One region of the Bacillus sp. 37MA genome, then DNA from elsewhere that is predicted to be linked to it. Evidence: riboswitches for the same ligand, from Rfam matches in the RefSeq annotation. Region 1 holds a riboswitch; the other holds the start of a gene.
What was found. Region 1 has a riboswitch for S-adenosylmethionine ahead of A3M5_RS0120200 (hypothetical protein). Riboswitches for the same ligand answer to the same signal wherever they lie in the genome.

Region 1 (4,433 bases):
AAAAGATGGAAATGCGCGGCGAAGGGGAAGGAAAGCTATTCTTCTGTAAGCGCGGCTATCGAGAAAAACTGTAGGCGTTTGAAAAGGGTAAGCAAAAAAGCGGAAATGCAGCAAACAAACGTGATGTGAATCAATACTTGAAAAAGCAGCAAAAGGATGAACCGATTAACACAGCACTTGCCGATGCTTTGAAAAATTTAAAATTATAATGAGCAAAAACCGTTCCTAATTATTATCAAAAAATAATAATTAGGAACGGTTGTTTTTTTTCGGGAAAGGTGCCTATAATTATTATAATGTCTAGCTAAGGACGCTCTTGGTTCGAGGACCTCGCGATGTGAGTTATGAAGGCAGTACGATTAACGTCGTACTTTTAGTCTTCGTGTTATCCAAATGTGTATTTCCAATGAACAGGTGTCTTCGCTTATATTTAATGAAAATGTAAACCAGGGGGGAAACTAAATGCCAATTAACATACCATATCAGCTACCGGCACGTGAGGTTCTTGAAAAAGAGAATATTTTCATTATGGACGCGGATCGTGCTCGGATGCAGGATATCCGCCCGCTCAATATCCTTATTTTGAACTTAATGCCGGAAAAAGAAAAAACGGAAGCTCATTTGCTGCGATTGCTCGGCAATACACCGCTGCAAGTAAATGTTTCGTTTTTATATACAGCGACATATGAGTCAAAAAACGTAAGCAAATCACATCTTGAGCAATTTTATACGACACTAGAAGAAGTGAAAAGCCGCCGCTACGATGGACTGATTATTACAGGCGCACCGGTTGAGCTGATGGATTTTGAAAAGGTTAACTATTGGCCGGAATTACAGGATATTATGAATTGGGCAAAAACAAATGTCACATCGACATTGCATATTTGCTGGGGTGCCCAGGCAGCGTTGTATCATCATTACGGCATTGATAAATATGAACTACCGGGTAAATGTTCTGGTATATATAAACATACGATTACTGACCCGACTATTAAATTGTTACGCGGTTTTGACGACGAGTTTTATTCGCCGGTATCGCGTTATACAGATGTGAGTCAGGAAGCGATCGAAGCAAATGAAGACTTGGTTTTGCTCGCATCGTCACCGGAAGCCGGACCGCTTCTCATGATGTCAAAAGACGCACGAAACATTATGATCACTGGCCATTTGGAGTATGACGCGACTACGCTCGCAGAAGAATATGAGAGAGACTGTGCCAAAGGTATCGATATCGCGATGCCAGAAAACTACTTTCCAGATAACGACGCATCAAAACGCCCACTAAACAAATGGCGCTCGCACGCGCATTTGCTCTACTACAACTGGCTTAACTACTATGTCTATCAGGAGACGCCGTACGAGTGGAAATGAAAGGGTAAGACCCGAAAACCTGTCCATAGCTGATGGATAGGTTTTTTGACGTACAGGATGTACTAACAAAGGTGTTGCGACAGACGTCGCGTTTATAGCCTTTGATCTATCGATATGGGTGGTCATGAAATGAGATGAATGGTCAGAAATCGGTATGGGTGATCATCATTCAATAAGAAAAGCGCCACCGACACTGATCGGGGCGCTCAACAATTAATAAAATGACTCGAGTCTGTCTTCGAATACCGGAATGCGGCTCCGAATTTCGTCAATCGCATCAAAGTCAATTTCACCAATCAGCATTTCTTCCTCTTTACCTGCTTCTGCAATCACTTCGCCCCACGGCCCAACAATGATCGAATGTCCGGCGAATTGATTATCTGGATCAGAGCCTACACGGTTGCACGCAACGACATACGCCTGGTTTTCAATTGCTCGGGCAATTAACAATGTGCGCCAATGATCGACACGAGCGAGGGGCCACTCTGCCGGTACAAACAACACACGTGCGCCATTTAAGACGTGCTTTCGGAACCACTCTGGGAACCGAATGTCATAGCAAATAAATCCGGCCATTTTTTCGCCGTCCAATTCAAACAGTCCGTCCGTATCACCCGCAGCCAAATACTTTTCTTCGTTCATCAAACGGAACAAATGCAATTTGCTATACTCTTTTACGACCTCACCGTGATGATTCACAATGATCATCGTGTTTTTCACGCCGTCATCCGTGTCATTTGCAATCGAACCGCCAACGATATGCATTCTATATTTTTTCGCTGCATCAGACAAAAATGCTTTTGTCCGCGAAGCACCGGTATCAGCGATCTCATCAAGCCGCGTTAAGTCGTAACCAGTCGTCCATAACTCGGGCAAGACCGCGAGTTCACACCCTGCTTCATGTGCTTTTTTCAAATAGTCTGCCGCGCGTTTATAATTCAAATCTGGATTACCAAAGGCGATGTCTATCTGTAAACAAGCTATTTTCATTTCCCTAGCCTCCGCTTCTTTTTGAAAATTGTATCATGGTTGACAGAGAAAATGAAACGTGCCATAATCCATCTTACATAATAAACGGACAATTTAATACATCTTATCAAGAGCAGGTGGAGGGACAAGCCCGATGACACCCGGCAACCGACCTATTTTTAGGCACGGTGCTAAATCTTGCAGTTACGGCTGAGAGATAAGAGGAATACATAGACGAATCCCTCTTCCATATTCTCAGGAAGAGGGATTTTTATATTTTAAAAGGGAGGGCTTGCCATAGCAGTCGCAGAAAAAATAAAACAGGAAAAAGAGTTGAAAATCACATTAGGCAATTTATACAATACTATTCAACCGCAACAAGGAGAGCGAATCATGGTTATCGGCGGCTCAGAAACATTAACGGCGCGATGTTCAGATGCCGGTGCGATTGTCCTGCCCGTAGCTATCTTTTCACAAATAAAGCAAAATGAATTTGATACAGTCGCGGCTCCGCTGTCGATTCACGGATATGCAGAAGGAGCACAGTGGACGGCACAGGCATACGATGTGCTCAAGGTAGGCGGCCGTTTCGTCGTCGATTTCGCCGAAGCAAGCTCACTTCCACCCGCTTCCGACTTTCCATACGCGGAAACACTCCCAGGCTACTGGGAGCGTTTGAAAGCGGTCGGCTTTACGACGATTTTATTTCAGCAGCTGACGGCTCAGAACGCGCGTGAAGCTGTTTTAAATGGTTGGACGGAACTCATGATAGCTGAATTTCCTGTTATTGTTAACCGCTTCATTGCTGTAAAATAACCATTCCCAAACAAGTGCCGCCCGTATTATGATGAATGTAGAACATTGTGAAAGGTGGCACCACGTGAACATTTTTTACCGTAAAACAACCTACAATAAAGATCAATTTTTCACTCAATATACAGTACTGACGAAAAATGAACCGCATCATGCCTTGCTTGAAAGCGGACGCGGAGGACGCTATAGCTTTGCAGGAATGAAGCCATCGGCTATTGCGACGTCTACAACTGAAGGACTTCTTTTGCAAGAAAAAGGGCAAGAGAAGCTGTTTAAAGGGAACCCGCTTCATATGTTGATCCAGCTTTTAAACGAGCGAAACATATCGAAACGGGATGATCTCCCAGACTTTCAAGGCGGTGCGGTGGGCTGGATCAGTTACGATTATGTCCGGTTCATTGAAGTGCTCCCTAGGGTAGCGAAGCAAGACATTGACCTTCCCGATGTACAGTTTTTGCTGTTTGATGAATGGGCGGCATTCGATCATGAAACGAACGAATTATTTGTCATGAAAATGGGTGAAACGGATGAGGGACTGGATGAATTATTCGCTAGTTGGCTTGATTTGGCTGAACCAACCAATAATTGGTCGCAAGCTAAATCGAAAGGCAGTACGGACGTATCGTTTCCAGAAGAGCTGTTTAAACATGCTGTTGAGCAAGTGCGTGAATACATTGCGGCAGGAGATGTATTCCAAGTCAATTTATCAGTGCGCCGGTCGAAAGCACTCGATGTGCCGCCGCTTGCCGTTTATGCAAAGCTGCGTGAATTGAATCCATCGCCGTATATGGCGTACATTCAAACACCTGATTTTCAAATTGTGTCAGGATCGCCGGAATTGCTCGTGAAAAAAAATGGTACTAAGCTCTCGACACGCCCAATTGCTGGAACACGCTCTCGCGGAAAAGATGATATGGAAGATGAGCAGCTTGCAGCAGAACTGATCAACAATGAAAAAGAGCGGGCGGAACATGTGATGCTTGTCGATTTAGAGCGAAATGATCTCGGCCGTGTGTCCCGGTATGGCACGGTTGAAGTAAATGAATTTATGGTCATTGAAAAATACTCACATGTGATGCACATCGTCTCAAACGTGCGCGGCGAACTCGCTGAAGGTAAAACGAATGCGGATGTCATCGACGCAGTCTTCCCTGGTGGCACGATTACCGGTGCACCTAAAGTGAGGACGATGGAAATTATTGAAGAGCTTGAACCAGTGCAACGGGGTATTTACACAGGATCGATCGGCTGGATTGGCTATAACGGCGATATGGAGCTGA
Region 2 (4,433 bases), 1.3 Mb from region 1:
TAGATAATGCTGAAATTGGTGAAGGTGCGTTCATTGGTGCCGGCAGCCTCGTTCCGCCTGGCAAAATCATCCCACCGAACACAATGGCATTCGGGCGTCCCGCTAAAGTCATTCGCGATGTTACTGAAGAGGACCGGAAAGATATGGAACGAATCGTCCGCGAGTATGCGGAAAAAGGACAATATTATAAATCCATTCAAAAATGATGTACAAGATATGCTAACAAAAGTATGGAAATGAACGTTGCGTTTTTAACCTGTGATCCGATCATTTATTGGTAGATCCCATCAGCTGTCATAAAAGCATACCATCATAAAAAAAAGACTGCCTGAAAGTCAAATAACTTTCAGGCAGCTTTTTATTATTTTGCTTCTGATTTCAAAAGCTCAGCTTTGTCCGTACGTTCCCATGGAAGATCCACGTCCGTACGCCCAAAGTGGCCGTATGCCGCTGTTTGACGATAAATAGGACGGCGCAGATCAAGCATGTTAATAATTCCTGCTGGACGAAGGTCGAAGTTTTTGCGAATTAGGTCAACAAGAACTTCTTCTGACACTGTACCTGTTTCAAATGTGTCAACAGCAATCGATACCGGCTGTGCTACACCGATTGCGTATGCAAGCTGAACTTCACATTTATCCGCAAGACCCCCAGCCACAATATTTTTTGCCACGTAACGAGCTGCATAGGCCGCAGAACGGTCTACTTTCGTCGGATCTTTACCAGAGAATGCCCCACCGCCATGACGAGCATATCCGCCATACGTATCAACGATGATTTTGCGGCCTGTTAAACCTGCATCCCCCTGTGGTCCGCCGATCACAAAGCGGCCTGTCGGGTTAATGAAAAATTTCGTTTCACTGTCGATCAATTCAGCCGGTACGACTTCATTAATGACATGTTCGCGAACTTCTTTTTGAATTTGCTCAAGTGTAATTTCTGGATGATGTTGAGTTGAAATAACGATTGTATCCACACGAACCGGCTGACCATGTTCATCGTATTCAACCGTTACTTGCGTTTTACCATCCGGACGAAGGTATTCAAGCACTTCATCTTTACGTACCTGTGTCAGACGACGTGCAAGTTTATGTGCGAGTGAAATGGGCAGCGGCATTAATTCCGCTGTTTCATTGCATGCGTAACCGAACATTAAGCCTTGGTCACCGGCACCGATTTCGTCGATTTCTTTATCCGTCATCTGGCCTTCACGTGCTTCGAGTGCTACGTTTACACCGGCTGCAATATCGGGTGACTGTTCATCAATCGATGTCAATACACCAGCTGTTTCGTAGTCAAATCCATATTTTGCACGTACATACCCAATTTCTTTTATCGTTTCACGAACGATTTTTGGAATATCCACATAAGATGAAGTGGTAATTTCCCCGGCAACGAGTACGAGCCCCGTTGTGACAGATGTTTCCGCTGCTACTCGGGCATTCGGGTCTTTGTCAAGAATCGCATCAAGTATCGCATCGGAAATTTGATCACAGATTTTATCCGGATGTCCTTCTGTTACAGATTCTGATGTAAACAGGCGACGCTGTTTTGTCATGAAAAAATTCCTCCTTTAAATCAGTATGGGTACGGTACTCATATTCCCCCGATGATCCGGAAAATAAAAAAACTCTCCCGGCATAGAGAGAGGAAAGGTTGTTTTTACTCGGGCCTTTCACTCTTATCGTCCAAGGTTGATCCTTGCTCAGGTTTAGCACCTTTTCCGCGTTTTATACGGCAGGTTGCTGGGTTTCACAGGGCCTGTCCCTCCACCGGCTCAGGATAAGAGTATCCGTTCAAGTGTCAATGTTACGAAAGATCATTCATCATGTCAACCGATTTTCCTTAGAAAAAAAGATAAGTTATATGTGCAGCATCATTTGTCGCAGATGAACGGTCAGTAAATTCCCATTGAATCGGACGGAAGAGAAACTTTATATGATCCAATATCACCCTTTCTTATTAATATAGTACACTGATTAAACCCCAAAAACCAAAAAAATTCATTAAAATATAAAAATCTCTTTAATTAGTATAGATTATTAATATTAATGTGTTATACTAATTTCATCTTAATCACAACACATATAAAAATTTCGAAAAGGATGGTTGTACAAATATGAACTCTCTAACTGTTTCCAGCGAAATCGTCGAGCTGCTGAAAGGCTCAAATGTATTACAACAGCCTTCTGTACCTGTACTCGTAGAAAAGGTACTCAAACGCGCTGAAGGTATTTTAACCGCATCCGGTGCGGTTTGCGCCGAAACAGGCAAATATACAGGACGCTCTCCAAAAGACAAATTTACCGTCAAAGAAGCGGCCGTAAAGGATAAAATCGATTGGGGCTCGAACCAACCGATCTCTGAAGAAAAGTTTAATAACTTGTACGATAAAGTCCTACGCCATTTAAAAGAAAAAGATGAACTGTTCGTTTTCAATGGCTTTGCCGGTGCAGATCATAAACATCGCCTGCCCATTCAGGTCATCAATGAATACGCGTGGCACAACCTGTTTGCTCACCAATTGTTCATCCGTCCGACAGAAGAAGAGCTCCGCTCGCATGAAGCGGGATTCACGGTTTTATCTGCTCCGACGTTCCAGGCTGATCCTCTTGTGGATGGCACTAATTCTGAAACGTTCATCATTATTTCATTTGAACAACGCGTCGTGTTAATCGGTGGAACAGAATATGCTGGAGAAATGAAAAAATCGATCTTCTCCGTGATGAACTACCTTTTGCCAGAAAACAACGTATTGTCCATGCACTGCTCGGCAAATGTCGGCTACGAAGGTGATGTCGCCCTGTTCTTTGGTCTTTCCGGCACAGGCAAAACGACGCTTTCTGCTGACCCGAACCGACGCTTGATTGGGGATGATGAGCATGGCTGGTCTGCAAACGGTGTGTTCAATATTGAAGGTGGCTGCTATGCAAAAACAATTGGCTTGACACGTGAAAAAGAACCGCAAATTTACGATGCGATCCGTTTCGGCTCTGTTCTCGAAAACGTTATCCTTGATCATGATACACGCATTCCAGATTACGCTGATAACTCGTTAACTGAAAATACGCGTGCGGCTTACCCGATTCAATCAATTGAGAATATTATTGATCCAAGCATCGCGGGTCACCCACATACAATTATCTTTTTAACAGCTGATGCATTCGGCGTTTTGCCTCCAATCAGCAAGTTATCAAAAGAGCAGGCTATGTACCATTTCTTGAGTGGATACACATCAAAACTTGCCGGTACAGAACGCGGCATTACAAGCCCGGAAGCTACATTCTCAACATGCTTTGGCTCACCGTTCCTTCCGCTTCCTGCAACCGTGTACGCAGAAATGCTTGGCAAAAAAATTGACGAGCATAACGTGCAGGTATTCCTTGTGAACACAGGCTGGACAGCCGGCGAATACGGGACAGGACAACGTATGAAGCTTTCATACACACGTGCGATGATTCAAGCAGCACTTGAAGGAGAACTAAATAACGTTGAAACATACACAACAAAAGTATTCGGTCTCAATATTCCAGTTCAAGTACCAGGCGTGCCTGATGATGTATTAATTCCACGTAAATCATGGGCTGATCAGGAAGCGTTCATGGTCAAAGCACAGGAACTTTCTGCTAAATTCCGTGCTAATTTCAAAAAATTCACCGGTGTTCCTTCTGACATCGAAGTACTTGGCGGACCTAAAATGTAAATATGAAAACCCTCCTGTTCGTCAGGAGGGTTTTCATATTAATTCGTTGATTTTAATGATACAAGTGTATACGTAATGGTTGTCGTATCATTTTGCCACTCCACTTTTTCAATAATTGCTATCCCGCTTTGCTCACTGTCTTTCACTTTGTATACGGCAATCGGAATGCCTATTGGATACAGACGGTAGCCGTTCTTTGTTAATACAAATCTGTTTTCTTCTTCTCTCGTTTCATTTCCTTTCGTGACAATCATTGTGTTTAATTCCATTGGCATGCCCATCATACATTCCCCTTCCCTTTTTCTTTCATCCATACTGCAATTTTCCCGACAATTTTGCGATTTACAGCAGGTGGTATGTAATGATCATACTCGTTAAAATATAATATATCTGCCTTATCCAACTTTTTCTCAAGACGATATGCATGTTCTACGGATACGTTGTCATCAAGCCTCCCGTGAATAATGAACACAGGAGCTGTTATCATCGCTGCTTCGTTTAACGGCGTACGCCAATCATATTGCTCAGGTACTTTATTCGGACTGCCGCCTATGACACGTTTCATCATCCTACGCATATCGCTTCGTTCTTTATAGGTGAGGATCATATCTGATACGCCGCCCCATGTCACTAGTGATGAAACTGGCCTGTAAATGGCCGTTAATATCGCCATAACCCCTCCTCTTGAAAACCCGAATACGTGAACACGTCCATTTCTTACACGTTCATT

Region 2: linked by a shared signal. The riboswitch ahead of metK (methionine adenosyltransferase) and the one ahead of A3M5_RS0120200 (hypothetical protein) in region 1 are both predicted to bind S-adenosylmethionine.

Annotation. Positions count from the first base shown of each region.
Region 1 is NZ_KB889752.1:3,671,943-3,676,375, forward strand. Features, by position in the region: partial or broken gene A3M5_RS26255 (DNA topoisomerase III) at 1-209, shown strand, start outside; gene metA (homoserine O-acetyltransferase MetA) at 463-1,371, shown strand; gene A3M5_RS0120195 (carbon-nitrogen family hydrolase) at 1,585-2,361, opposite strand; SAM riboswitch class I at 2,462-2,564, shown strand; gene A3M5_RS0120200 (hypothetical protein) at 2,734-3,156, shown strand; gene A3M5_RS0120205 (anthranilate synthase component I family protein) at 3,221-4,433, shown strand, end outside.
Region 2 is NZ_KB889752.1:2,335,211-2,339,643, forward strand. Features, by position in the region: gene A3M5_RS0112910 (gamma carbonic anhydrase) at 1-206, shown strand, start outside; gene metK (methionine adenosyltransferase) at 362-1,558, opposite strand; SAM riboswitch class I at 1,679-1,789, opposite strand; gene pckA (phosphoenolpyruvate carboxykinase (ATP)) at 2,120-3,703, shown strand; gene A3M5_RS0112925 (DUF2584 domain-containing protein) at 3,742-3,984, opposite strand; gene A3M5_RS0112930 (alpha/beta hydrolase family protein) at 3,984-4,433, opposite strand, start outside.